One region of the Brevibacillus sp. RS1.1 genome, then DNA from elsewhere that is predicted to be linked to it. Evidence: a T-box and tRNA genes for the amino acid it is inferred to sense, from the RefSeq annotation. Region 1 holds a T-box; the other holds one or more tRNA genes.
What was found. A T-box is a leader RNA that pairs with one kind of tRNA and senses whether it is charged. The one in region 1 lies ahead of ileS (isoleucine--tRNA ligase), so its partner is inferred to be a tRNA-Ile.
Positions count from the first base shown of each region.

Region 2: it has a tRNA-Ile gene. The T-box ahead of ileS (isoleucine--tRNA ligase) is inferred to sense a tRNA for this amino acid. The anticodon was not compared.

Region 1 is NZ_JABSVA010000001.1:835,325-850,186, reverse strand. It holds gene ftsZ (cell division protein FtsZ) at 1-154, shown strand, start outside; gene spoIIGA (sigma-E processing peptidase SpoIIGA) at 390-1,352, shown strand; gene sigE (RNA polymerase sporulation sigma factor SigE) at 1,355-2,077, shown strand; gene sigG (RNA polymerase sporulation sigma factor SigG) at 2,227-3,006, shown strand; gene HP570_RS03890 (YlmC/YmxH family sporulation protein) at 3,167-3,445, shown strand; gene pgeF (peptidoglycan editing factor PgeF) at 3,526-4,356, shown strand; gene HP570_RS03880 (YggS family pyridoxal phosphate-dependent enzyme) at 4,377-5,075, shown strand; gene HP570_RS03875 (cell division protein SepF) at 5,118-5,546, shown strand; gene HP570_RS03870 (YggT family protein) at 5,578-5,844, shown strand; gene HP570_RS03865 (YlmH family RNA-binding protein) at 5,857-6,630, shown strand; gene HP570_RS03860 (DivIVA domain-containing protein) at 6,731-7,222, shown strand; T-box leader at 7,288-7,555, shown strand; gene ileS (isoleucine--tRNA ligase) at 7,602-10,379, shown strand; gene HP570_RS03850 (TraR/DksA C4-type zinc finger protein) at 10,485-11,258, shown strand; gene HP570_RS03845 (mandelate racemase/muconate lactonizing enzyme family protein) at 11,245-12,396, shown strand; gene HP570_RS03840 (MFS transporter) at 12,412-13,785, shown strand; gene HP570_RS03835 (NUDIX domain-containing protein) at 13,860-14,333, opposite strand; gene HP570_RS03830 (NAD(P)/FAD-dependent oxidoreductase) at 14,348-14,862, opposite strand, start outside.
Region 2 is NZ_JABSVA010000001.1:1,086,536-1,101,397, reverse strand. It holds gene HP570_RS04910 (PHP domain-containing protein) at 1-828, shown strand, start outside; gene HP570_RS04905 (DUF3995 domain-containing protein) at 891-1,313, opposite strand; gene HP570_RS04900 (TetR/AcrR family transcriptional regulator) at 1,427-1,942, opposite strand; gene HP570_RS04895 (NAD(P)-dependent oxidoreductase) at 2,142-3,041, shown strand; gene HP570_RS04890 (GNAT family N-acetyltransferase) at 3,148-3,603, opposite strand; gene HP570_RS04885 (YjcG family protein) at 3,681-4,190, opposite strand; gene HP570_RS04880 (hypothetical protein) at 4,336-4,494, shown strand; gene HP570_RS04875 (alpha/beta hydrolase) at 4,497-5,201, opposite strand; gene HP570_RS04870 (phosphatidylglycerophosphatase A family protein) at 5,379-5,918, shown strand; tRNA gene HP570_RS04865 (tRNA-Ile) at 6,335-6,411, shown strand; tRNA gene HP570_RS04860 (tRNA-Val) at 6,437-6,512, shown strand; gene HP570_RS04855 (hypothetical protein) at 6,694-7,854, shown strand; gene HP570_RS04850 (hypothetical protein) at 8,453-8,758, opposite strand; gene HP570_RS04845 (hypothetical protein) at 9,043-9,588, opposite strand; gene HP570_RS04840 (hypothetical protein) at 10,099-10,743, shown strand; partial or broken gene HP570_RS04835 (DUF4280 domain-containing protein) at 11,042-11,449, shown strand; gene HP570_RS04830 (hypothetical protein) at 12,383-12,667, shown strand; gene HP570_RS04825 (hypothetical protein) at 13,782-14,696, shown strand.

The DNA of each region.
Region 1 (14,862 bases):
CAACACGCCTGGCAATCGTCCGACACCAGTTTCCAATACGAATAACAGCCGTGCGAAGGAAGAAGAGGAAGACAAGTCCTTCTTCTCCATGGGTAACCTGGATAATCTGGATATTCCAGCATTCCTGCGCAATCGTCGCCGCAACAAAAACTAAAGTGATAAATGACTGTCAAAAGCCTTGTTCCCGTCAGTGGGGACAAGGCTTTTTTTCGTTGATTAGATGAAAAATGTTAGACAAAAAAACCAAAAAAACACCGTCAAGAATTGACAGACTTTACATACACATTGATATATACTGCTTTTACTGATAGAAGTCGTCCTACTATTTACCATTTTTGCTAGGACACATGCTTGCTGCCAAGTCGGTCAAAAGATGAGGGGGAAAGCAAGTGGTTGTGTATCTTGATATCATTCTACTCCTGAATGTGGCTATTGATACCTTGTTACTCTGGTTTACTGCTTATTTTCGCAAAGAGCGCATGGTGTGGTGGAGAATGATACTCGCCTCTCTGTTTGGCTCCGCGTATCTGGTCTTTTTCTTTTTTCCTGTGTTTTCTTCCATGTACCAATGGTGGGTCAAACTACTCTTTTCTGTCATCATGCTGTGGATTGCTTTTGGGAACAGGAGGTTGTTGTCCTTTGCGCAAAACTTGATCATTTTTTACTTCGTCGCATTTGTGTTCGGAGGGGGAGTGTTTGGGCTACAGTATTTTTTGGCACCGCAGAGTGAAATTGTCAATGGACTGGTTGTCACGCATAATGATGGGTTTGGCGTCGGATTCAAGCCTACTTTGGGGATTGTCCTGGTCGGTTTTATCCTGATCTTTTTCCTCGGGAAAAGGAGCTACCGTGCAATCCAGGAGCCACGAAGAATCGAAACCTTTCTTGTCGATGTCGTCGTCACGCTAGCAGGGGAAAAAGTCATTTGCCGTGGACTTGTGGACACAGGAAACCAGCTCCACGAGCCGATTACACGCATACCCGTCATGATTATAGAAAATCGCATGTTCGCACATTTGCTTCCGCCGTCGCTTCTCCGACAAGCCGATGAAAACGGTGGAGTGTGGGAGAAGCTGGACGGATCTTGGGACCATTTGCCGCTGGAATGGCAGTCTCGGGTACGCTTGATCCCGTATCGTAGTGTGTCAAGAGGAATGGATTTTTTACTCGCAATCAAGCCAGACCGTGTCATGGTCGTGCAAGACGGGATTCGTTTTGAAACAGAACGGGTGCTAATCGGGCTTAACCCGATCCCCTTGGCTGCTGATGGCAAGTATCAGGCCATCGTGCACCCAGCCATGATGGAAACTTATACAGAGGAATCAACCTTTATTCTCAAACAGGAGGGCTAATCATGTATGTAAAACTTCGCCTACAACTCCAATTGACCTGGTACCGAATCTTGCTCTGGCTTGGTGTACGCGCCGAAGAAGTCTATTATATTGGCGGGAGTGAAGCATTGCCTCCACCGTTGACCAGAGAAGAAGAGGAGCTGCTGCTCGGACGACTGCCGTCTGGTGATCCGGCTGTCCGCGGTATATTGATTGAACGCAATCTTCGTCTGGTCGTTTACATCGCCCGCAAGTTTGAGAATACGGGAATTAACATTGAGGACTTGGTTAGCATAGGCACCATCGGCTTGATCAAGGCAGTGAATACCTTTGATCCAGACAAGAACATCAAGCTGGCAACGTATGCTTCTCGTTGTATCGAAAACGAAATCCTCATGTATCTTCGCCGAAATAATAAAATTCGTTCAGAGGTATCTTTTGATGAACCCCTTAACATTGACTGGGATGGCAATGAGCTGTTGCTCTCAGATGTTCTGGGTACGGAAAATGACACGATTTATAAAAACATCGAGGACCAAGTGGATCGAAAGCTGCTGAAAAAAGCACTGGATAAACTGTCTGACCGCGAGAGAATTATCATGGAGCTGCGCTTCGGCTTGGCGGGAGAAGAGGAAAAGACACAAAAGGATGTAGCTGATTTGTTGGGAATCTCACAGTCGTATATTTCGCGTTTGGAAAAGCGAATTATAAAACGGTTGCGAAAAGAATTCAACAAGATGGTCTAACGCATATTTTCCCAGCTTGGGGGGATACTGTTCCTAAACCGAAACAGATGGTGGTTTTTGCCACCTTCTTGGTCGGCTACGCGTCAGTTACGCGGCCTTTCAAGACAACCGGGTTAGGGACTTTTTTCTTGCTTCGAGGAGGGAAAGACGTGACGCGCAATAAGGTAGAGATATGCGGGGTAGATACCTCCAAGCTTCCGGTGTTGACAAACAAAGAGATGCGGGAATTGTTTGAGCGCCTGCAAAGTGGGGAGCTGGCGGCTCGCGAGAAGCTGGTCAACGGCAACTTGCGATTGGTGCTTAGCGTAATCCAACGGTTCAACAATCGCGGAGAGTTCGTGGATGACTTGTTTCAAGTGGGCTGCATCGGGTTGATGAAAGCGATCGACAACTTTGATCTCGGGCAAAATGTGAAGTTTTCCACGTATGCCGTACCGATGATCATCGGAGAAATTCGCCGCTATTTACGGGATAACAATCCGATTCGTGTTTCCCGCTCTTTGCGAGACATCGCGTACAAGGCCTTGCAGGTGCGTGACAATTTGACCAACAAACATTCGCGAGAGCCTACCATTATCGAGATTTCTCAGGAATTGAACGTAGCCAAAGAAGATGTCGTGTTTGCACTCGATGCGATCCAAGATCCGGTTTCATTGTTTGAACCGATTTATCAGGATGGTGGCGATCCGATTTACGTCATGGATCAGATTAGTGACGAGAAGAACAAAGATGTCACGTGGGTAGAGGAAATTGCACTTCGTGAGGGAATGCAGCGGCTAGGTGACCGAGAAAAAATGATATTATCCATGCGCTTTTACGAAGGAAAAACGCAGATGGAAGTAGCAGAGGAAATCGGTATCTCACAGGCACAGGTCTCCCGATTAGAAAAAGCGGCAATTGCCCATATGCAAAAGCACGTTCAATCGTAATGAGAAACGACATAGGTGACCCGGCGGTCTTGTACCGTTCGGGTTTTTTGTACGAGCGGAAACGTTTGATTTCTATCGCCTTACTTTTTGGCAAAGAAGCGGACATATTCTTATTTGGACTCATATACTGAAAGTAACGGAGAAAAGAAGGTGAGGAAGAATGGTAAAAATCTCTGACTTCCAGACCAAAGAAGTGGTAAATATTCTCGATGGGAAACGGCTTGGGCAAATTTCAGATTTGGAGATCGATCTGCGTCACGGGCGCGTAGAGGCTATCGTCGTACCGGGACCAGGAAAATTTCTCGGCTTCTTTTCTGCCGGGAACGATTATGTCATTCCTTGGCGCAATATTGTGAAGATCGGGAAAGATGTGGTTCTTGTTCGGATGGAAGAAGCACTTAAAGTTGAAGTAAAAACTTCAGGCGGAGATGAATACTAACGTGAAAGGGAGAAAGGCACGGATAGCCTTTCTTTTCTTTTCGGCTATGGTATGATTAGCCATATGAGGAAGGTGACAACATGAGAGAGCCATTTGTCAGGGTAGAGGATAAGTCAATCTTATCGTTAGCAGAGTGGGAGCAACAATTTCCTGGATTAGTGGCGGGGTTTACCATTCGCTCAGGCGGGGAAAGTGAACAACCGTACGGGTCTTTTAATATGGGGCTGCATGTGGGTGATGAATCTGCGAACGTAGTAGCCAATAGACGCAAGCTGGCAGAACAAGTCGGGATGTCATTTTCGGCGTGGACATGCGCCGATCAAGTGCATGGGAATCAGGTATGCCAGGTTACAGCAGGCGGGGCGGGAAAAGAAAGTCTGGAGGACGTCATTTCTGCAACAGATGGTTTGTTTACCCTTGAAGAAGGAGTCATGCTGACCTCGTTTTATGCAGATTGTGTGCCTCTCTATTTTCTACACCCTCAATCAGGTGCAATCGGACTTGCCCACGCAGGCTGGAAGGGAACAGTAGGCCGTATTGCCGAGGAAATGGTGAAGGCAATGACGAAGCACTATCAGGCCAAGCCAGCGGACATTTTCGTCGCAATTGGCCCATCCATTGGCGGCTGTTGCTATGAAGTCGATGAGCGAATCATGACGCAGGTTCGCACTTGTGCAGGCGATTGGGAAAAAGCAGTGATCTCTTCCACTGGGGATCGATATATGCTGGACCTCCGTCAGTTGAACACAGCGATATTGCTCGAAGTTGGAATTTCTTCCGGGAATATTTTCTCCACGAATTGGTGTACAAGCTGCAGAACAGACTTGTTTTTCTCTCATCGCAAGGAAGCTGGGATACAAGGAACTACCGGACGGATGGCTTCCTATATCGGCTGGAAGGAAAACCTGTAGAAGAAAGGGAAGGGTTCGTTATGACCAAGGAACAAGAATTGTTAAAAGAACGACTGCAATCCATCGAGGCAAGAATTCAGGCTGCTTGCGATCGGGCGAACCGCAAGCGTGAGGAAGTAAAAATTATTGCCGTAACCAAGTATGTCGACGCAGATGCTATTGGCGACTTGCTCGCTGTAGGCGTTGAGAATATCGGAGAAAATCGCGTGCAGGATGCCTTGCCCAAGCATGAACTACACGGCGATAAAGGAATCTGGCATTTTATCGGGCACCTCCAGACGAACAAGGCAAAAGAAGTCGTAGGGAAATTCCCGTACATCCATTCTCTGGATCGACTTTCTTTGGCACAAGAGTTGAATCGACGCGGTGAAGCACTGGATCATGTCGTAAAATGCTTTTTACAGATCAATATATCCGGTGAAGAGACAAAATTTGGGCTTAGTCCCAATGACGTATTGGCTTTTTTGCGCGAAACCAGTAATATGAAACATATAAGTATCGTTGGATTAATGACAATGGCGCCTGTTGTCGAAAACCAAGAGGAAGCCAGACAGGTGTTCCGTGGTCTCTATGAGTGGAAGCAACGGATTAACGAAATGGCATTCCCGCACGCACAGGTGGAAGAACTGTCCATGGGCATGTCTAGTGATTTTGAAGTGGCCATTGAAGAGGGAGCTACATATATTCGTTTAGGATCGGTATTGGTCAAGCCGGAGTAAAAGAAAGCAGACCAAACCACGGAGTAAGAGAGGAGGAAGAGTATGGGTGTTATGAATAAATTGATGGGGTTTCTGGGGTTAGAAAACGAGGAATACATCGAAGAGACAACAACGGTGGAAGAGGAAAGAGAAGAGCAAGAGTCCTCGCACAAACGCCAGCCAGCGATCAGTCGAACTAACAACGTAGTACCGTTTCAAGCACGGGAAAAGGAGGGAATCCGTTTGATTCTCTGTGAACCCCGTCATTACAGCGACGCACAGGATATCGCTGACAACCTACGTCATCGTAGACCTGTTGTGGTCAATCTTCATCGCGTGGAAAAAGACCAAGCCAAGAGAATTATCGACTTTTTGAGCGGGACGGTATATGCATTAAACGGTGATATCCAAAAGGTCGGAGACACGATCTTCGTGTGCACACCTGACCATGTAGATATTCAGGGTACGATCTCCAGTGTGCTGGAAGAGTAGCCATTTAAGACGAATGTAAAAGGGTGAGCTAATGACTGCTGTCATTTCGATTTTAAATTTTGCCTTTACGGTATATCAATACATGATTATTGCTTACATTTTAATGTCATGGGTTCCTCAAATGAGAGGTACAGGCATCGGTCAGTTACTGGAAAAACTGGTTGAACCTTATTTGGCGCCATTTCGCCGGTTTATCCCACCGCTCGGCTTCATCGATATCTCCCCGATTGTCGCATTGATTGCCCTGCGTCTTGCCCAATCTGGCCTGTACGCCATTTTGGAACAAATCATGTTCTAGGCGAGTGAAACGATGAGCATATTTGACCATTTTTCAAAAGAAGAACGTCCCTTTGTTGAACGGGCGCTGGAAATGCTGACGCAAGTAGAGCGGAAGCAGGCCATGCGCCTTACTGATTTTGTAGACCCGAGGCAGTTGCTGATTTTTCAGAGTCTATCCTCACAAGTAAGAGATGTAAAGGTTTCTCCATATGGAGGATACGAAGGTGCCGAGCGAGTTCGTATTATCATCCATCCGGAGTACCTCCCAGTCGACCCTGATGATTATCGCCTTACCTTATTGGCAATCAAGGCAGATCAGCGCTTTCATGTGCTGGAGCATCGAGATGTGATGGGGGCGATGCTGGGTGTCGGGATGAAGCGGGAGAAATTCGGAGATATGCTGACAGATTCAGCGGGCAGCTATACGATTGTAGCAGAGGAAGTTGCTGATTTTGTCTGTGCGCAGGTGACACAAATTCACCGGACATCTGTTCAGTTTGAGCGGGTAGCATGGGAGGCGTTCACACCTCCTGCACCCAAGTTTGTAGAAAAAACAATCACCGTGCCATCATGTCGAATTGACGCGATCATCGGAGAAGTACACAATATGTCTCGCGCAAAAGCCCTGGTGCCAATTCGAGCGGGAAAAGTAAAAATCAACTGGAAAGTAATCGAAGATCCGTCTTATCAACTCCAGATGGGGGATATGGTATCTCTTGCAGGCTATGGTCGGTTCAAAATTCTTGAGGTAGCAGGTCCAACGCGCAGCGGACGAATTCGAATGATTGTCGGACTGGTTACATAAGATGGACCAAGGCGCAAAAAATTGTAAAATACGGCAGGAAACACTGCTAATCCTGTCGAAATGATTAGAGACGAATTATCGGGAAAAGTGGGGGGTTCATGTGCCATTAACGCCGTTGGATATACACAATAAGGAATTCAGCACAGGCTTTCGTGGGTATAACATTGACGAAGTGAACGAATTTCTCGATCAGGTGATCAAAGATTTTGAGCTCTTGATAAAAGAGAAAAAAGAACAGGAAGAGCGCGTAGCCATTCTAAATGAGCGCGTAGATTACTATAAGAGTTTGGAAGAAAATTTGAGCAAGTCGATTCTGGTGGCGCAGGAGACAGCAGAGGATGTGAAGTCGAATGCCCGCAAGGAAGCGCAGCTCATCCTAAAAGAAGCGGAGAAAAATGCAGACCGAATCGTCAATGAAGCATTGGCGAAGTCGCGCAAAATCGCAATCGAAATCGAAGAATTAAAAAAACGTGCTTCGGTTTACCGTATGCGCTTTCGGACGCTTTTGGAAGCGCAACTGGAAATGCTGGAGAATGGCGACTGGGACAGCATCGAACAGCCACAGGTTGATTCTCCTGTAACAGTTGAATAAATCATTGACGTTCGAGCAATGATGGTATTATAATGAAAGACAACTTTTTTGAAATAAATCACAAATCATTGACGATGAACGGGAAGAGTACGTGAGCCAGCACTGCCTAGAGAGTCGGGAAAAGGTGAAAACCCGGCCAGTTGCTTTCGCAGAAAATCACCCGGGAGTTCAACATCCGAAAACCGGTGAACCTTGATGGTTGAACAGGTGAGTAAGTGAGCGCGTCATTCCCGTTACGAATGAGTGAAGTGGAACGAATCCGATGCAGGCTTTTTTGTCGTACGGGTTTGTTCAATCAGGGTGGTACCACGGGAGCTTTCTCTCGTCCCTTTTAGGGGATGAGTGAAGGCTTTTATTTATTTAAGGAGTGAATCAGGCCATGGATTACAGCAAAACTTTAGCGCTACCAAAAACCGATTTCCCTATGCGTGGAAATTTGCCAAGCCGCGAGCCACAGATGCAAGCGGTATGGGAAGAGCAAAATATTTACCAACAAGTGTTGGATCGTACAAAAGACCGCCCGTCTTTTGTCTTGCATGATGGCCCTCCATATGCGAATGGAGACATTCATATTGGTCACGCACTGAACAAAATCCTCAAGGACTTCATCGTTCGCTATAAATCAATGGCAGGCTTTTATGCGCCGTACATCCCAGGCTGGGATACACATGGTTTGCCGATTGAGCAAGCGATTATCAATGCACAAGGGCTGGATCGTCGTAGCATCGAAGTGAACGATTTCCGCCAGCGCTGTGAAGAATATGCTTGGTCCTATATCGACAAGCAACGCGATCAATTCAAGCGTCTGGGCGTTCGCGGAGATTGGGAAAACCCTTATGTAACACTGCTGCCTGAGTATGAAGCCAACCAAATTCGCGTATTCGGTGAAATGGCGAAGAAGGGCTATATTTACAAAGGTCTGCGCTGCGTATACTGGTCTCCGTCTTCTGAGACGGCTCTGGCTGACGCAGAAATCGAATACAAAGACAAGCGTTCTCCTTCTATTTACGTCAGCTTCCAAGTCGCAGATGGAAAAGGCAAGCTGGACACAGAAACAGGTGTTGTGATCTGGACAACGACTCCGTGGACATTGCCAGCAAACCTCGCGATCAGCTTGCACCCAGAACTCGAGTACAACGTCGTGAAGGTAGATGGCCGCAAATTCCTGGTAGCCAACGGTCTGATTGAAGCTGCGAGCAAAGAAATTGGCTGGGAAGGCGTAGAGATTCTTGCGACCTTTAAAGGTCAAGAGCTGGAGGGTGTAGAAACGCAGCATCCATTCTACGATCGCAAGTCTCCACTCATCCTGGGTGAGCACGTAACCCTGGATGCAGGTACTGGTTGCGTTCATACTGCTCCAGGACACGGGGAAGATGACTTTAACGTTGGTCAAAAATACAATTTGGGTGTCCTTTGCCCGGTAGATCACGAAGGTAAAATGACCAATGAAGCACCAGGCTTTGAAGGTCTATTCTATGAAGATGCCAACAAAGTGATTACCGAAAAGCTGAAAGAAAACGGAGCACTCTTGAAGCTCAGTTTCTTCACGCACTCTTACCCACATGACTGGCGTACGAAAAAACCGGTTATTTATCGCGCGACAGAGCAATGGTTCGCATCGATCGACGGATTCCGTACGCAAATGCTCGAAGCGATTAAAAATGTAAAATGGATTCCGCATTGGGGAGAAACTCGTCTGGCTAACATGATTGCGGATCGTGGCGACTGGTGCATTTCCCGTCAGCGTGTCTGGGGTGTACCGATTCCAATCTTCTATTGCAAAGCATGTAACGAACCGATCATTAACGACACGACGATCAACCATGTTGCTGATCTGTTCCGCAAAGAAGGATCGAAAGTATGGTTCTCCCGTGAAGCAAATGAGCTCGTTCCAGAAGGGCTTTCTTGCACCAAATGCGATTGCAACGAATTCCGCAAAGAAACGGATATTATGGACGTTTGGTTCGACTCCGGTTCCAGCCACCAGGCTGTTTTGCGCGAAAGAGGCATTGCTTGGCCAGCTGACATGTATCTGGAAGGCTCTGACCAGTATCGTGGCTGGTTTAACTCTTCTCTCTCAACAGGGGTTGCTGTGCATGGCACAGCTCCTTACAAATCCGTCCTGAGCCACGGCTTTGCATTGGATGGAGAAGGACGCAAGATGTCCAAATCCCTTGGTAACGTCATCGTGCCTCAACAAGTGATTGACAAGATGGGCGCAGATATCTTGCGTCTGTGGGTAGCTTCTGTAGATTATCAGGCTGACGTGCGCATTTCCGATGCGATTCTGAACCAGATCGCTGAGGTGTACCGCAAAATCCGCAATACGTTCCGCTTCCTGTTGGGTAACCTGGATGGATTTAATCCAGCAACAGACCGCGTAGCGTACGAAGAGCTGGGAGAGCTGGATCGTTATGTTCTGGCGAAAGCGGCAAAAGTCGCGAAGCGTACACGCAAAGCGTACGATGAATATCAGTTCCATACCGTTTTCCATGCGGTTCACAACTTCTGCGTGATTGATTTGTCGGCGTTCTATCTGGATATTTGCAAGGATCGCCTGTATGTAGAAGCACCAGACAGTCTGAAACGACGTGCTGCACAGACAGTGATGTACGATTGCTTGCTCAGTCTGGTGAAGCTGGTTGCTCCACTCTTGCCGCATACAGCAGATGAGGTGTGGGCGTTCATTCCAGGCGTGGAAGAGAAGAGTGTGCAGTTGACAGATATGCCAGAAGGCGACGAACAACATCTCAGCTTTGCAGCAGAAGCAGAGAGCAAATGGGATGCGTTCCTGGCGATCCGTGACGAGGTTCTCAAAGCCATGGAAGAAGCGCGCCGCAACAAGGTGTTCGGTAACTCCGTTGATGCGAAGCTGGCTCTGTACCCACAAACGGAAGAAGTTGCGAAAACATTGGCAGCAATGGACGATCTCGCTGACCTGTTCATCGTGGCTCACGTGGATGTACACAGCGGGTCTGCTCCGGCAGAAGCAGTACAACTCGAAGGAATTGCTGCTGTGGTCTCTGCCGCAGACGGTGGAAAATGCGAGCGTTGCCGCGTAGTAAAACCTGATGTTGGCACTCGCGAGTCGCACGCGTCGCTCTGCGTACGTTGTGCTGATGTGGTCGAACAACATTACGCACATGTAACAGAATAAAATCGGTTGATCAACCTGTCATTCCCTTTGGGGGTGGCAGGTTTTTTGCTGGTCATATTTCCTTCGGGACCAAGACATACTACCTGTTGAGGAAACCAAACAAAGGTGGTGTACAGCGTGGACCAAAAGATGGTGGCCAGCTTCCGGGAAAAGCTGCTGGAACAGAAAAAAGAACTGGAAGACCGCGTACAGGACCATTATGGCATGAGAGAACCGATGACAACCTCTTTGCAGGAATTCTCCATGTACGATAATCATCCGGCAGATATCGGCAGCGAGATGTTTGAACGGGAAAAAGATTTGGCTCTAGACAGTCTCGATCGTGAGACGTTAAAAGAGATTGATCAAGCGCTACAGCGTATGGAGGAAGGCACCTACGGCCTGTGTACCGTCTGTGGAGAGCAAATACCTGTGGAGCGACTGGAAGCATTGCCACAGTCACAAACGTGCAAGGAGCACGCACCAGCGCCAATAGTCAATGAGTCGCGCCCGATTGAAGAGGAGTTTTTGCAGCCACCATTCGGACGTACGTCTTTAGATGAAAAAGAAGGACAAAACGGATTCGACGGTGAGGATGCTTGGCAAATTGTCGAGTCATGGGGGACATCCAGCACGCCATTTTCGTACCAGGGACCCGACAAAACGGATTACGACGAAATGTATATCGAGAGCAATGAGCCGGATGGTTTTGTAGAAGCCGTAGAGGAGATCGGTTATACCGATATTGAGGGCTATCACGGACCGGACAGTGTGCATTTTATGAGAAGCGGGACGTATGAGGAGTACATGAGAAAAGGAGAAGGAAAAGGAAACTTCCTCTCCTATGACGATTATGAGGGAGAGCAAGCAGAGCGAGAGGGCATGGATGACTATTCGTGATCAGGTAGCGATCGCAGACTTACAAATTGAGCGCGTGGAAACGTATCCGCTTCTTCATCGTTTATCGCAAGCTTACGGTGATGCGAATGGGTATAAGCGTTATCGAACGAGTTATCTCATTCGGATTATCACACGGGCTGGAATAGATGGCTGGGGAGAAATTATCGATTGGCTGCCGACGCTCCACAAGGGCTTTAGTGAGCGCATTATTCCGTACTTGCTCGGGAAGCAGGTGGATGACAGAGTAGCCATTGTCGATGTCATAGGAAAGTGGCATCAGCGATCGGCTTCAGGTGTCAGTATGGCCTTTACGGAAATTTTGGCGAAAGCGGCCGGGTTAACTGTGTGCCAACTGTGGGGAGGGCAGATTCATTCTGGTATCCCGGTATATGCCTCCCTCCAATCCTACCGTGAAACAGAAGACTGGATGCAACAGTCATGGAAGCAAGTCAGCCAGCAAGTCGACGATGGCTTCAAGATGGTGAAAGTAAAAATTGGCGGCCGCTCTGTTCAAGAGGATCAGACGCACATTGAAAAACTGATGAAAATCCTTCCCGAAAAAGTTCAAGTAGCAATAGATGCCAATCAGAGCTACGACTGTGCGACTGCAAGGAAGTGGGCAGGGCTTTTTTCCCGTTATGGCAATTGGCTTTGGCTGGAGGAGCCGATGCCTATGGATCGTACAAACGAATATGTCAAGCTTCGTTCGTCATTATCCATTCCGCTTGCTGGCGGAGAAAACTTGATCCGTTGCACACAGTTTTTGCCCTTGTATAAGGAGGGGGCCATCGATATTGCACAGCCTGACCTGATGCATACAGGGGGCATTGACGATTATCGAACACATTTGCAAATGGCCCGTCAGTTTGGTTATCGCGTGTCTCCGCATTCCTTTGATGGCTCGCTGGCACGATTGTATACGTTATTTGCACAAGCTTGCTTGTTAGCATGGACCAAGATGGATAGCCATCCCATTGAGCCTGTGGAATGGGATGTGATGGAGAACCCCTTTACACAATTGTTTCCGCTGCGACCCATAAATGGCGAAGTGACGCTACCCAGTGGCGTGGGAATAGGTGTTGAACCTGACTGGGAGATTATTAACGCGTTGCGCTGGGACGGTAGCGCTTATGCGTAAGACAAGGAGTTTCGTATGGCACAAAATGCGAAAAACCTAATTGGGCTTGTCGGGGTTCCATTAGTTATGGTGCTGGGCAACTCGATGCTGATCCCTGTACTGCCTACAATGAAAACGGAAATGAAGCTCACTTCCTTACAGTCGAGCTTGTTGATCACCGCTTTTTCGATTGCAGCAGGTATTGTTATCCCTTTTGCCGGCTATTTGTCGGATCGATTTGGGAGGAAAATTGTCATTATCCTCTCCCTTGCCCTGTATGGTTTGGGTGGATTGGTCGCAGGGCTTGCCGCGTTGTGGATCGATCAACCTTATATGGCCATCATGGGGGGGCGTGTTCTGCAAGGGATCGGTGCCGCCGGAACAGCCCCCATCGCGATGGCATTGGTAGGGGATTTGTTCGATGGCGCATCGGAGAGTAGGGCATTGGGGCTCTTGGAGACATCCAATGGGATGGGAAAAGTATTAAGTCCGATTATTGGCTCCTTGCTAGCTCTCATTTCTTGGTACATGGTCTTTTTAGCTTTTCCGATTATTTGTGGGGTCGTCCTCCTGATGTTTTTATTTTTGACCAAGGAAAAGAAACAGGAGAAGAAGCCGCTCCCCGTCAAGCAGTACATGCATTCAATCGCGCAAGTGTTCAAGCAGCATGGAAAATGGCTTGTCCCCGCGTTTTTTATAGGGAGCATCTGCTTGTTCACGTTGTTTGGTGTACTGTTTTACCTCTCTGATTTATTGGAGGAAAAATACAAGATTGATGGTGTCATCAAAGGCTTCTTTTTGGCCATTCCCTTGCTCATAATGAGTATAGCGGCATACGTGACAGGAATCATCATTAAAAAGAAGCTGAAGCTGATGCGTCTGTTTGTGATAATCGGCATGTTTTTGTTGGCTACGTCTTACGTTCTGGCCAGCTTTGTCCAAGGGGCTTATATCCTGATTGGCATTTTGGTCATCGGCAGCGTAGGGACAGGGATGATTTTACCGTGCTTGAACTCCATGATCGTTGGGGCCGTACAAAAAACAGAGCGGGGCATGATTACTTCTTTGTATAGCGGTGTCCGTTTTATCGGTGTTGCGATTGGCCCGCCTATTTTTACCTGGTTGCTCGGAATTTCCCGAACGGTCATGTTTCTATCAATCGCAGGTTTATCGCTCGTTTTCGCAGTAGTTGCGATCTTTTTCTTGAAGCCCAAGCAGGTCGAGCAGCAAGGACAGGGGACAAAAGACAGCGAGACGAAAGCGTGGCGGCAACTATCAGAGGTATTGGGAATTGAACCGGAAACGGTACATGAGGAACAACGTGAGAGAGCCATCGAAAGGTATGGTTTTGACCCAAATGAGCTCGTCAAGCGAGTGTTGTCGGGAAAGAAGGAAAAGGAAAAACAATAAACAGGCTGTCTCTGCCGGTCAGTCTCACCGAATACAATGTCGGAGAGCGGTAGGGACAAGCCTGTTTATGATGGCTAGGACTCAGCGAACGGATGACGCAAAGCTCGTTCGAGTGCAAGCGGATACACATCATCTTGCAAAATGCGACTAAACTCCTGATTGGCTTTTACATCCCGCGGGATATCCGCAAACACAATGGTGGCAAGCACATCGGAGCCACTTGGCTGGTTTGTATAATGCGCTACCTTGGCGATATAAATGTCTTTTCGCATCGAGTCGTCGATGGTGTACTGTCCGATGCGCTCAATCCCTTCCAGAATAGCGCCAGTTTCTTCATAGACCTCACGAACTGCCGCTGCCAGGCTGTTTTCACCCGGTTCTACTTTTCCCCCTGGTAGCTCCACACCGCGTTTACGATGGCGCGTAAATAACAGCTTACCTTGATAAAAAGCAAAGATCAGCACGTGACCGGCTTGGTGGTTACGATATTCTTCTGGGGAAAAGGTTAGCTTGACAGGTAAGCCGAAATCGTCGTTAAAAGCGTACATGCAATGCTCTCCTTCTACAGGCTCATTGATTTCGTGTTTTGGATTTGCAAGGAAAGATGTTTGACCGCCTTCATCGCTTGACCAACTGCTAGAGACAAACTCGCATAAGCGGCTCCGTTGCTCACGTCTCCGATTGCGTATATCCATGGAGAGTTGACTCGGTGATACGAATCGGTTTGCAAATACTCATCGCCAAACGTGTCCAAGCCTTTGAGACCAGCTGTGTTTCCATGAACGCCAATTCGTGGCAGAATCCAATCGACTACGATCGTCTCCGGATTACCTTCTCGCGTAGAGGTGAGTGACAAAACAGTCCGTGCCTCTTCGTCCTGATAGTCGTTAACTTGTGTTTCCCACAGGACTTGAATGTTGGGGAGGCCTGTGATTTTCTTTTGCCACTCCGGCCGAGCACGCCACTTCTTGCTCCGAACCAACAGATACACCTGTCGGGCATGCAAACTCAAATTCGCAGCACTCTCTAACGCACGATCTCCTCCGCCAATAACAGCGATATCTTGCCCGGCGATGG
Region 2 (14,862 bases), 250 kb from region 1:
TTGCATACCCATACAAAAGCGTCAGACGGTACCTGCGAGCCGGCGGAAAACGTACGCTTGGCGAAGGAGGCAGGACTTGCTGCACTGGCGATCACGGATCACGACACGGTAGCAGGGATTCCAGAAGCAATGGAGGCTGCCCGTGCACTTGGCGTGGAAATCATTCCGGGAGTGGAAGTGAGCTCCGTAGGGAAGGGGCAGGATATTCACGTTCTCGGCTATTTTGTCCCGTATGAAGACCCAGCTTTTGAAGAGCGTCTCTTTCGTCTGCGAGAGACGAGGCATGAGCGTAACCAACTGCTGATCACACGGCTGCAGGAGCTCGGTATCGACATTTCCTTGGAAAAGGTATACCGCCGCAAGCAGGGCACGGACAAAAACATCGGGCGACCGCATATTGCAGAAGAACTGATGGAGCTGGGTGTCGTTTCAACGATTGCAGAGGCCTTCGATAAATACTTGGGCAAAGGGGGAGCGGCTTATGTCAATCCTCCACGCCTTACCCCGCAGGAAGCGATTACGCTGATCAAAGAGGCTGGCGGAGTGGCGGTGCTGGCTCATCCGGGTCTGTATGACGATGATGAGTTGGTCCAGGAGTTGATTGTATTCGGTTTGGATGGGATTGAAGTCAATCACCCGGACAATGATGAGGTACAAAAAATGCGCTACAGCAAGTGGACAGCGCAATACGGAATGGTTGTCACCGGCGGTTCTGATTTCCATGGATGGCGTGGAGAGGAGCCGTTTCATGCGATGCTTGGCTCTCATACCGCAGGGATGGATGCTGTTGAACAGCTACGGGCGATTGCGGAGAAGCGGAAAGTGTAATACATCTAAACATAATGGAAGCGACCCTCTTCTCTTTTATGGGAAGAGGGTCTTTGGTGAGCTCAAAACAAAGCTAGCAGAAAGGATATCCCTAACCACAAGCAAAGAGGGGTAAACAATGCCGTATCTCGACGGGCAAACTTCGTATTTTTTACTTTTTTAAAAAAGCCAATGTAGTTGAAGTCTCCCACAGCGCGCAGGACAAATACAGCGGCACAGACCATGCATCCCCATTGAATCAAAGAAGGGGAGAGTACGGGCGATAGATAGCCGCTCTGGGCGAGCAAAATGTAACCAGCACAAGCCAGCAAGCAGGCAACGATGATCGTTCCGCCTTTCCCAGGGGAAAAAGTCCGGCGTGCATGATCGGCTGTTGTGGGAATGACGGAATCGGTCCCCCATTTTCCTCCGAAGGCCCAATAAAAATGCAGCAAGGACACGATGACCAAGAAGATAGCAGATGAGATGGGGAAAACATGCGTCATGGAAATGCCTCCTATTGATTTGTAAGGTCTTCACGAAAGATACGCACTCGTATGTTTTGGGTAAAAAAACCCCTGCACGAGACAATCTGTCAGGCAGAAAGGGGGAGTGGGAATCAAATCCAAGTCATAAAATGTTGCAAGGGTGCGGACATATCAAAAGGCGTTTCCAGCTCTCGGCGAACGAGCCAGCCAATATAGAGGAGGTACGCGAGTTGAGCGCGTGCCTTTGCATCAGCGGGAGCCAGCCCTTTTTTCTCATACAGGGAGGCTACGAAGCCGATTCTGCGTTGCTCGATTTCCACGAGACGTTTGGAAAGGGCAGGATGTTGTTTCGCCCAATTGTAGATAGCGGCTTCGGTTTTTCGCTCGCTGCTAAAAACGCTCGACAAAAGCTGTTCCAACGACATGCTGTCCGAGTGTGGCGCTCGAATGATCCGCTCGGTTGCATGCTCCTCCCAATAATCGATTATGGAGTCTAACAGTGCTTGACGATCCGGAAAGTGATGATAAAAGCTCCCCTTGCTGATCTTCAGTTTTCTGGCGAGAGGCTCCACACGAACAGCGTCAATGCCAGCTTCAGCCAACATATCGAGCCCCGCCCGAATCCAATCTTCACGTACGTATTGCATGGTTCACCTCAAAAGATACGATATCGTATGTTTCTGGTTCCATGTTATTCCACTGGGTGTGAAGTGTCAAGAAGAGTTGGTTTTTGTATTGACATTCACACTAGTGTAAAGCTTTAGAATCGCAATCAAGAGCGGTAGACCTTGCATGTAGCGCCGGATCTTCTCGCTTGGAAAAATAAAACGAATGGAGTGTCGACCTGTGAATTCAGCATCAATTCCTGCCTCTGTAACTGTTATTGGCCTTGGCCATATGGGAGTAGCACTCGTGGATGCTTTTCTAAAAGGCGGTCATCCAACGACTGTCTGGAATCGTTCAGCAGATAAAGCCAAAGGTCTGGTTGAGAAGGGAGCAGTGCTGGCGGGCAGTGTGAGCGAGGCAATCGCGGCAAGCAACTTGGTCGTTGTTTGCTTATCAACCTACAAAGTCATGCAAGAGCAGCTTGCGCCATTAGAAAATGAATTATCAGGGCGTGTCATCGTCAACCTCACTACAGGAACACCGGAGGATGCACGCAAGACAGCCAAGTGGGTAAGCGAGCACGGTGGGCAATATCTCGATGGAGCGATCATGGCTATCCCTCAAATGATTGGACTGCCCGAAACACTCATTTTCTACGGTGGGTCGAAGGCTCTATTTGAAGCATATGAACCGACATTGAAATTGCTGGGAGGTAACGCTGCCTATCTCGGTGAAGACTATGGTGTTCCGTTGATCTATGATTTGTCGCTGCTTACCATGATGTATGGGGCTTGGTATGGCTCCATGCATGCACATGCCCTATTAAGTACGGCAAACATAACAGGAACAGAATTTCTTCCATACGCAACCAACTGGGTAAATCACTTGATTGCCCCGCTCTTAACAGATCCGGTTGCCGCACGGGCACGTGATGAAGGAAACTTCACGACAGATGTGTCCAATTTGAATACGAACAAACTAGGACTTGAACACATCATCCATGCCAGCCAGGAACAGGGAATCACTGTTGAGTGGTTGATGCCATTGCTAACATTGGCCACACAGAAAGTAGCAGAGGGCTACGGTGCTGACTCTTTTGATCGCGTCATTGAGGCAATCCGGAAACCATTGGTGAAATAATTCTTTTCTCTGGGGCAAATGAAAAACAACCTCGTTTCGCATGCTGATCATAACGAAAACGAGGTTGTTTTTCTGAAAGAGGGAATGGAGCTGCACGCAGTTTCCCTTATGCGCGAATGGATTTGACCATCGCAATATGCTCGATACCTGCATCGTCAAATAAGTCGCCAAAAGGTTCATAGCCGAGCTTTTCATAAAACCGTTGGGCTTGCGTCTGTGCATTCAGCTTCAGGCTGTCATACCCGTGTTGCTTGGACAGATCTTCCATCTCAAGCATGATTTGGCGGCCCAGCCCGGTACCGCGTTCTGTTTTGGCAACCGCCACCCGTTCGATTTTTCCCACTCCAGGTGCGTAGGTGCGGATACGGCTTGCGCCCACTGGCTTTCCATCGCGGTAGGCCACAAAATGAATCGTCCCGCCATCAAGGGTGTCATGCTCATCGATTTCCAATTCTTCTGGTACTTCCTGTTCCTCGATGAAAACGATTCGTCGTACCGACAGGGCATCCGCCAATTCTTGTTCCGTGGTGACTCTTTGGATCTGGTAGGTTTGCAGGTTCATCGTATTCGTCCTTTTTTAGAAAATATCCCTCCTTACGATGGAGACGCAGGGAGGGTTGGTGGTTGAGGATAGGGTGTTTATTTTTTGAGAAGGAAAGTCTGGTAAACGCTCCAGATGCCATCTTCGAGCTGATAAACCAAGTGGAAGCGATCAATTTCGCTGTTTAGATCAATTTTTGCCATGCTTAGTTGACCAGTTACATCACGCAGCTCATCGTCGGACAGGTCACGCCCGATGGTCAGATGCGGTACGTATGCGTAGGTTTCTTTTTCATTCACACACTGATTGGCAATCTTTTGATGCAGTTCGTTAAATGGTTCTTTGTTTTGCACAGCCAAATAGATCACGTTGGTGGTAGGGTGGAAAGAAGATACACGATGGAAATGAGCCGAAAAACTGTCAGTAGAGGAGGCAACCTGCTCCAGATGGCTCACCAGCTTAGGCAGCTTCGCTTCGTCCAGCTCGAAGGCTTCCTTCAAACGGATATACGGAGGAACCAAAGCATAGCCCGGATCATAACGTTTCCGGTAAGAGTTGGCTACTTCTTGCACCTTGCTAGATGGGAATATTACGATACTGTACATCATCAGAACCACTCCTCCTTACTATCTATCATGCTCTACAAGATATTATTTTAACAGAAAATTCTTCATTTGTGTAATGTTAAGCGTGGGTCCGTATATTCCTTGCGCCAAAGGAAAGACTGTGTAGTGCAAGGAGGTGCCGCATGGCATGCATACGGCTATGATGATCACATTCATTTTTCTCGTCCTGCTTCTACTGTCTGTGCTGACCTTCACGATCTTGACTGCGATCCGAAAAGGAGAATTCGAAGAGGCTCTCGTATCGACGATCAAGGATGAAGGTCCACAAGAAGAACAGCCACGGTAAGTTTACCCGTAAAGCGTCTTTAGCATACGCGGTAGATTGCGCTGCCAGTGGCCCCACGTATGGTCACCCTCAAACGTTTCATAAATGAGGGTGGCTTTTTTCGTGCCCAAAATCTCGCGCAATTCCTCATTGGCCGCAAGAAGATTCAATGTGCCACGCCCCGTGCTTACTGCCGTTTCCTCCGTCCCGATTTCCAAATAAATGGTTTGTGGCACGGAAAAGTCAGCGTCCGCTACCAGACGATTTAGCTTTGCGTCCATGGCAATCGACTGGCAGGCAACTTGTCCAAACGTATGTGGATAGTTAAGCGCAGTGAACAGAGAGACAACTCCGCCCAAAGATTCGCCAAGAAGTGTTCGTGCGTTTCCCAAAGGATGTGTGGAGTAATGCGTATCGACATAGCTCACGACCTCTTCGGCGAGGAAGCGTCGGTAGGCCATGTGCTCCTTACCATCCGGATGATAACGGTCGTTCCGTTTGCTTTTCTCGACAGGGAGAAAGACAGCTATGATATCAGGCAATTCTTTGTCCTCATTCAATTGATCCAGCAAAGAAGCCATTCTACCCATCGCCAAGTAATCTTCCCCATCCTGTACGTAGAGGACTGGATACGAGTAGAGTGGCGAGTAGCGTTGGGGTGTGTAGACAATCAGCTTTTCCGGCGTCCCCAAATGCCGGCTTTCCAAGATGATTTCCTCAAGGGCCACTGCGTTGTCCTCCTTATTGGGATATTCCTGTTCATTATTATACAGGAGCGAGCGGGCATGCCCAATAGTTTGGGTGTAGAGTTCGGCATTGGGCGAAAGATTGTCGCAATTTGGCTCGTGTGTGATACTATGGTAGGAAACGACTTCACTCGATTTGTGGAAGGGGTTGTCTCTTATATGAAGAAGCAAGTACACAGCATCGAAGTCAGAAACGCTGCTCTCGCACGTTTGGCAGAACGCGGAGTGACGTTGGATGATATCGCAGAGATCGTCTATCTCATGCAGTCGCCGTACCATCCAGATCTCACAATGGCGCAGTGCATCGAGAGCGTGAAAGCGGTCTTGGAAAAAAGGGAAATGCAGCACGCCATCCTGGTTGGCGTTGAGTTGGATACGTTAGCAGAGAAAGGCCTCTTGTCCGAGCCGCTCCAATCCATCATTGCGTCAGATGAAGGACTATTCGGATGTGACGAAACATTGGCGCTAGGCTCCGTATTTGGATATGGAAGTATCGCGGTGACCACCTTTGGGCATTTGGATAAGCACAAGGTCGGGGTGATTAAAAGGCTGGATACAAAGTCGGGAGAGGGACGTGTTCACACGTTTTTGGACGACCTCGTGGCGAGTGTGGCAGCCAATGCGTCTAGCCGCATGGCCCATCGGATGAGAGATGAGCAGGAGGCCGAGTTGGCACAAAATGAGGCGTCGAAGCAATAGGAAGCCGAGCTGCGTGTCGAGGAGAAAGCGAAAGGGACGGAGCAGGCGGGGTAGGTTAGGTTTGGGACGAGGGTGTTTGCTTCAATCGTTACCTAATTATCTTGTTTGTTGTTGTTAGCTTTATTGATCGTTTTTGTCTGGCAGAGTCAATTCTCCACTGGTGTAGCTCATATGCTTGATGCAGTCATGTAAGAAGTGATGCCATCGGGTAGGTGATCTCCCTGTTTTGTAGGGGGAGGTGGGCAGCAGCGGTGGGGAATGGCTTTTTACAAGGGGCACACAAGACTGATTTCACTGGGTTTCTTAGTGTTCTTTTGGTACGAGTGAAAATTTTTACAAGAAATTATTCATTTCCTCTTGAAATCCATTTTACGATGCTGTATAGTAATAAATGTGATCGACGTCCGATACGATTCGGGCCCTTAGCTCAGTTGGTCAGAGCGGTCGGCTCATAACCGATTGGTCGTAGGTTCGAGTCCTACAGGGCCCACCATTAAACGATCACACACATATCCCATGATCCGGTAGCTCAGTTGGGAGAGCACCATCTTGACAGGGTGGGGGTCGCTGGTTCGAACCCAGTCCGGATCACCATAACAGCACTTGCGAAGCCTTGATAATCAAGGCTTTTTTTGATGAGACAGGCACCCAGAGTTAATTTATACAGGGTGCTTTTTTGTTTTTGTTGACGTAGTGTTGACTAATTTTTCATTACTTGTAATTATGATGAAAAGTTGGCCCATTTTAATATAAACATGAAAAGGTATGATGGAAAATGCAGAAATTTCAAGAGTTATATATCGAATTTTTGGACCAATCAAACATTATGGAACTATTCAGTAAAGTAAAAAGCACAAAAGAATTAGAGGCAATTGTATATGAAAAGTTAAATGGTTATTTTGACAATAAAAATGCTCTCAACAATAATCTTTTGACATGCCTACTGTCAGAATCTATTGGACTTGAATACTTAGACAAAGTTGAAGGTAAACGGGAATTTTTTGAACAATTACTCCTGTTATATAAAAAATCTAAACTATCAAATAATAATAAGTGCATGGAGATTATGGTTTATTGGAATTATTATGGTGAGCGTGCAAATTCCGATGTTTGGAATGTCTTTAACATATTTAAAAGCATCGATAAAAGTATGGAATTAAATGAATTGGTATACGCATACTTCAACATAATAGGGGTAATAGTCGAGGGGGTAATTAAGTATTATTTAATGATTTTGTACTGCCAGCTACAAAATATTTCCGGTAAGTTGGTTGATTATCAGAGTGTGAAAATGACAGAGCTAGGAAGATTATTATCTTTATCTAACAAGATTTTAAAGACATTTAAAATAACTCTTCCAAAACCAAAAGGTATATCATTGAACCAGTGGAGGAATATCTCATATCACCATAGCTATAGGCTTGAAGAAGATAAAATAGTTTGTGAAGTTATGAATGGTAAAACATTCAGGTTTAGTATTGAAGAACTTGAGCTAATTGTACAACAAATATTTGAGACTGGACGTGCTTTGAAAGCAGCAAATACAATTTTTTACATAGATAATTCTTTTGAATTAAGCAAGATTAAGAAAAGAAGGTACATTCGAAAGGAGGTTGAACTGTTCGACTTAATTTCAATTATTCTTTCACAAGGTTATGAGATTTTAAATACAGAAACTAGCAATGAAAAAACAATAATTTCAATTAAAGAGATATTCCAGCAAGAATATATTTTCCAGTATATCTTCTTCTTTATTCAAATGTGGCACGTATTTAATTCAAAGATTTATGAGATTAATTATTACAGTTTTAAGGGTGACTTATTTGCAAAATTTAGTGTTACTCAAGAGTCATTAAAAGCGATTGATGAACAAGATAATGATATAGAGAGCCATATTAATTCAGTTAAAATTGAATATCTGCGAAAAAATGAATAATCTAATTCATTATGTGGCTATTTTGAAAATATATGTTGTTATGTAACTATTATATTATCGGTGGTCTACTAAATACGGCCGCCGATAATTAGAGTCTGTAAAATATTCTGTGTAAACGTTCAACCTCATTTTGTGATGAAGAGATCGTAGGGGACAAGCCTGAATGGATTTTGGTAAGTAAGAAACCATCTATCGATCATTTTTGTACCTTGGGATGCTTGTCAGGCCATGTAGACGAAATGGCAATCGAATCGGAAGAGAAAAACGGATTGATTAATTAAATTGATAACGTGTATCCAGTGGCGCGGATCGAATGCACCTGGATACACAAGATCAATTAAGTTGAAAACGGCACTTAATGCGGATATTCTTTGCCAAGGATCAATCCTACGAGGTTACCGATAAATTCGAACACAAAGATTATTAGTTCCACTGGCTTCACACTCCAATTCCTCATCTTGTATTTAAATACGAATGTTACAGAAATTGGTTTCAATGCATCTTCACAACAAAATGCTCATTAAGTACAATGGAAGATCTATAACTGATAAAAAAGAAAGCCGCCTGGTAGGCAGCTTCAGAAATTAGTATGCAGGTTTTATAATTTACAAACCGTTCCTGTATACGTTCCTAACCAGTAAAATCTCGGTCCTTCTGGAACAGGAATAAGATTCCCTTTTTTGTATATTTTTCCATAGTATTCATCATGGACATAGTCTTCATAGTTAATATATTCAGGGACTGGGGTTGGATATCTGGTGAACGATTTGTAGTAAGTGGCCTCTTTACATACGGTTGCTTCTACACTTTCGTTTGCTTGAGTTTCAGTTACTGCAAAAACGGGTGAGACAGCAACAATGCTCAACAAGAAAAAACAAATGACTAAAGTGAACTTTTTGATCATGAGTGAACCACCCTTCAAGATGTAAGTAAATTCCATTTAAGGTTACTACAGGGGATGTTTGTCGTAAAGGTATTTTTGGTTGTAAGAATGATTTTACACACTGTGTAGACAGATAAGATGGAACGGGAAAATAAAAACCCAATCCAAGGGATCGGGTGAAGGAAAGCTTAGATTGAGGCTCATAGGATTTTACTAATTAGCTAGTGAAGAAAAGAGGTATGAACGATGTAATGCAGTGTACAAATTTACTCATGAAGTAAATGCTTCAAACTGATTACGTACAATCACTGTTTGAAAGTACGTGGTGAAATCGTGATGATATTGTAGTCAATCCGATTATCTGGGTCAGTATTCGAAAACATTACCATAAAATCCCCAACTTTATACCAAATCTCATATCTATATTTATGATTCCCGTATGTTTCTTCACCGAAAATTTTAAAAATCTGTTCTTTAGTTAATGATTCAAATCTTGTTTGTATGACAGTTAGACGTTCCTCGCCTTTGATTTTATTAAACATGTATCTATACCCGTTTCGGTCGAAATATCTGGTATGCAATTTTGGTGAAACATAATCATCCTCTCTTATACCGAATTTTGATTGCAGTTCTTCTTTTGTTATATGGAAAGCGATATCACCGCCTAAATTTCCTTCATGGATATTCTCAAGAATGTGGGTGAGAAACTCTTGAGCGTTAGATTGAGATTTTTGGGGTTTGAATCTTTCATAGGCGGTCATAGATGAAGCATCTTTCATATAGGAAAAAACCGGGGTAAGAAGATACATTATTAAACCAATTACTAAGGCTATTTGTTGGATTTTATTCATGGAAAGCCTCCAGGATTATTTCACCATTTTGTTCATTGGTAGTTTTTAAAAGATATTGGTTCAGCTTAAATGTTATCTTCAAGATTGTATTGCATCATCTCGTTAGTTTCAATTTATTTCCAAAATCCTTATATCCGATCTAGTATTTAACACAACGGTAATTAAGAAAAGTAATTTTTCAAGGTAATCGAGTAGATAAGCACTCCAAAGATCAAGGCAACAATTCCTTGAATTCGGTTCCGATGTTTTAAATGAAAAAATCCTATAGCTAAAAATGAGAATAAAATCCCGAGAATTGCCCATAAGAACTTGTTTTCATTGCGTAGTTTTGCTTCTCTAAACAACCAGATACTCATCAAAATACTCATAATCGGCAGAAACATGCAGTATACCCCTTAAAAATCAATGTGTTACAAAATTATACAACACGGGATAGTTCAGGGGAATATGAACAAGGTATCACAACACACGATTTGTTAAATGAGAATTAAGAAAGGGTAGGCGGTGTAGGTGAACGATAAGCTGATCGAAAGTGTTTGCGAAAAATGTCCCGCTACTCAATGGGGCAAGAAATCGATCTGTAGTGTCCACAACCTCCACGTTGGTAAAATCGAAACCTGCCCGGAGTGGGACAATTACATCATAGAGAATCAAGGGTTGCTTGATCGGAGCGGGCAGCTCGGCTATATCAATCTTGAGGCAGCTCTTGAAGTCGTACAAAAGGTAGAGGAAGAAATTAAGGATTACCATTGGATGGTGAAAGAGGTTGAGCGTCTGAGGAAGGAAATAGATAAGGCGATATCTTCGAATCCGTTAATACAGGAGAAATTGGTCGCTACCTATGGCGATGCAGCAGGTATGCCGAGCGGGAAAGGATTACGCCTCTCCACCTTAACCATTCCGGAAGAGCGGTACGAAAAACGGATTGAGAGAATGAAAAGCCTTGAAGACAAGGTGAGGCAAATCAATGATTTCGCTATCGGTCTGAGCGATAGCAAGTACCGAACAGTCCTGGAATGCATGATGGATGGAATGCGAATGAATAGCATTGCTAGGCACGTAGGAGTTTCCCGGCAACGATTGAATGAAATCAAACGGGACATCGTAAATCGATTAGCGAGGGAGCTGTACAGTGAGGAATTGTTAGGTTTCTGAAAGGTTGGCGGAATGACGTTTTTAAAGAAGAGCAGATGCATAAATACTCAGGCAATCCATGATGAAGAAGCCCTCGGGAATGATCCGAGTGGCTTTTCGTGGTTCTAAAAACCTATGGTCATAATGGTGCGTTTGTTACTTTGTATCTATTGTTAGTGTGCGTTCCACATCCGATACTTCATTACGTGGGCATTATTTCCTTTTTATATATAGATTGGATATCGGATGTATCGATCAACATGAGAATCTCCCATCTGTATAGAAACCTTTACAGAGAGGAGGAGACTGTTAGCCCAATATTGAAGGTATCAATATCCAGCAGTCAAGTGCTGAACGCAAGAGCTACGTGGTTGTGGGAGCCATTTTATCATGCAGCAGCGGAAGTAAACAGAGTCGGCTGAAAATGCCGTTCAGCCATGGTGTTTTTGTAAAAGGAAAACCGCAAATGAACATCATGGATTTCGTTCCCAACGTAAATATCATGCCCTTTGGAAAGTGCAGCAGCTTACAAAATCCCACAGTCGCTTCTGCCACAGCTGCTAACAATGGTGTGCTGACACCAATGCCTTGTACACCTCTGACAACAATGCCATGGATCGATGGGAAAGCGGACAAAATAGTCGGTGGCCATCCGGCATTGCTGAACAAATCAACAAATATGTGTTTCTATTGTGGGCAGATTAAGATTGAAGATGACGGACAGGATTTGGGTGGTGTGACGATAGGGAATCAGTCGTCGGCAAATAGCGGGCCGTCAGCTACCGGCTTTGGACAAGGACCAGCTTGCGAAAAGCCGCAGGAAAAACCAAGCATGTTGGATGACTTCATCAAAGGAATCTCGATGCTGGGAGACGTTCCTGCTGCGATGAAAAAAGCGGCGAGTGAGTTGCCAGGCGCTTTGGAGAAAGCAGCAAATGATTTGCCGAAGGGTGTTGGAGTGTTTGTAAGAGAAGGCTATATCGAGCCAATACAAGAAGACATAGATACATTGCGGGATGATAAAATCGATCTCGCGGATGGAATTGCAATCAGTGGGCTTGCCTTGGGTGTACTAACGCTGGGGGGAAGTAAAAGAATTAAGAATTTATTGGATGCGGCAAGGAAGGGAAGGAAGGGGACGAGTGATATTCGTCAGATTTCTTCTGGAGGGTTAAGAAACGAACAGGAATTAACCGATGCTCAAAAAAGCGATTTGATTGAATATGCAAAAAAGATAGGTTTCCCTGAAGAAAATATAGTTTTTAGGGATGGCTGGAATACTGGTATGATGTATGACAGATTATATATTAATACTGACGTTTTACCTGCTCAATCTCCTGGAACTGGAACTTTAAGTGCGAATAGTCGCGTTTCAGGTAAGGCAACTATAGCACATGAAATTATTGGACACTATGAATCCTATGCGAGTGGAAAAGCATTTGAGCTTTATGATGTTGATCCTGCAACTTACGCCAGAAACTTTGCATTGGACGAGGCTCAAGCAAGTATCAGAGCAGCTAGATTTGCTCCTGATTTAACACCTAACGAAAGAATGACCTTAATAAGGGATGCAATTACAAGATTGAGGAATGGTGGACTCCGTGTCCGAGACGTTAAGGACGAACTCTATATCCAACATAGATAGAAAGGGAGATTATGAATGCACAAGTTACTGGACATAGGAGATGTGTTTGAATCAAAAGAATATGGAACTATTATAGTTGGAATAAATCCTGAACTTGATACTCTAAGTCATTCTGAAATTAAAAATAGGATCGGTGACTATATCGTAGTTCGAACACCTGATTACAAAGAGTTAGAAATGAAAGTTATTTCAGTACAAATCTCTAATTCACTCATTGATAAAAAAACGATTGGTATTTGTATTGGTAAAGCAGTTAATCCCTCTGATATACCAATTAGATCCGTGGTATACACGAGATAAATTGGACAGAAAGAGAAAATGTGATCCTATAGAACAATATTTGTTTGAGGGCTGCCCAGTGCCAATAAACTTCTTTACCTAGCCATTACCAATATAACCATTGTTCTACATGTAGGAAATTTTCACGAATTAAGATGAAACGCACAGAAGGAACTTTGTCAGATTACGATACTAGATGGAAAAGATCATGTTCACTATGCTCTTGCAGGGTTGACATTTCTGACACATCTGACGCTTTTGACGTTTTTTGCAAGTAAATCAAAAATCGCTCTATACTAAGTGTACGCACGATGAATAAGCCGCTCAGGGGAATATACCTGGGCGGTTTTGTTTTGGTCTGACAAATTAGAAAGGGGGAAGAGCATTGAGCCAGTCGGTGTACAAGTCACGGCGTTGGAAGCGGAAGCGGGAAGCTATCTTACGAAGAGATAAATACATGTGTCAGGAGAGTAAGCGGTACGGTAAGACTGAACTAGCTACTACTGTGCATCATATTTACCCGTTGGAGTTTTACCCTGAACTAGCGTTCGAGGACTGGAACCTTATTTCTCTTAGTGACAAGCAGCACAACGCTATGCATGACAGGGTGACTCACGAGCTAACAGCATTAGGACAAGCTTGGCAGGAAAGAGTTCGTTCAAAGTTTGAAAAAAAATATCCCCCCACTTTTTAAAATTTTAAATTTTTTTTCGGTGGACCGACTCGGCCAGCCGTTTCCAATAGCGCGAGTTCTGGGAAAAAATTTTTCGGGAGGTGATGGCGGTGGCTAAAGTGACGAAAGCGGCGGTGATATGCCTTGTTATAAGCGTATTTCTTCGGATTCCTCAACCATCCCTAGCCGCGAGGCATCTTTATATCTGCACTGTGAACGAGCTGTCGTTTAAAGCTGGTCCTAACTGAAATCCTCTATTTCAAACTTTGCTTCCGTGTTAAGGATTTTCCAAATATCTTCGTCCTAAAAATATTAACAACACGACAAACGTTTCCTAATATTTAGGTTAAGTGTATTATGAAGAAAACTGGTGACGATAGAATGAAGTACCGAATAATGCATTATTTGGAGAAGATCATAGATTAAGAATTAGAAACATCGAATTAAAGTGGAGGACATTAAATGAATTCTTTTGAAGATTACTTATCTGATTCTCTAGGTTTGAATAAGAATACTATAAAGCAATACATGGAAGATATACGGTTTTATGAAGACAAAATTATCGAACATAGAGCTAATGAGGATTGTCAGTTTTTTTTTCGCAAGGAGTTACTTGAGACTTATCTAAATAAAAGAAGAGGTGCGACTGCTTATTCAGCAGTTGTAAATTATTTGAGATTTCTTGATGAGACAAACCAGATTGACCACATCTCCTTTTTAGAAACAAAGGAACTTTTCTCAACCTTATACAAAAAGAATCTCAAATTCACTGAAACTTTTTTGGATAGGAATTACATTGATTACATATTTAGCGGTCTGGTTCATTATCGCTTTTTAAATAATAGCGAGCGAAACGACGATCAGTTAAGTGTGATCGGTCCTCTTATTTGGGCCCTATCCTATTATTGCGGATTTGAGCAACAACATTTATATAGTTTGACCAACGATGATCTAAGGCTAGAATTGGGGCATATAAGAAACCCATATTATAAATTTAACCCTACTCTTATTGAATGGGTAAAGCTACACGATGAAGCAATAAGGAGAATTAATCGTTACAGAGAAGCGCATCCAGACTTATTTAAATCAAAAGGGGATACACCAGTATTATTTCTCGATGGGAAAAGATTTGATAATAAGTTAGCAAATGCACCGTTTACAATACTCAATGATAGGGTAGCTAATAAAGACAAGCTACCTACTGATATCAGGGTTAACTGCCAAATTCTTGTGCGAAGTGGGATTCTTCACTCGCTACAGGAAACCAAAGGTGCATCGCTTCTGACTTTATCGAAAACGATTGGTCTTGATAATACACAGCTAAACTATGCATTTAATCAATTTCTAAACCCAAATCAAGAAGATACAAGCGCTTAATGCTCAAGTTGTTAAGAAATAGTTATAGCATGGCTACTATGCCATGATGGTGTCAACCACAAAAATTAATACTCCGGCATTTTCATCCTGCATGGTTAATCGAGTTGCCTTTTTGAGTCTGTCTTGGCAGCATTTCTCTTTAAGCTTTTATATTTATTAATAAATT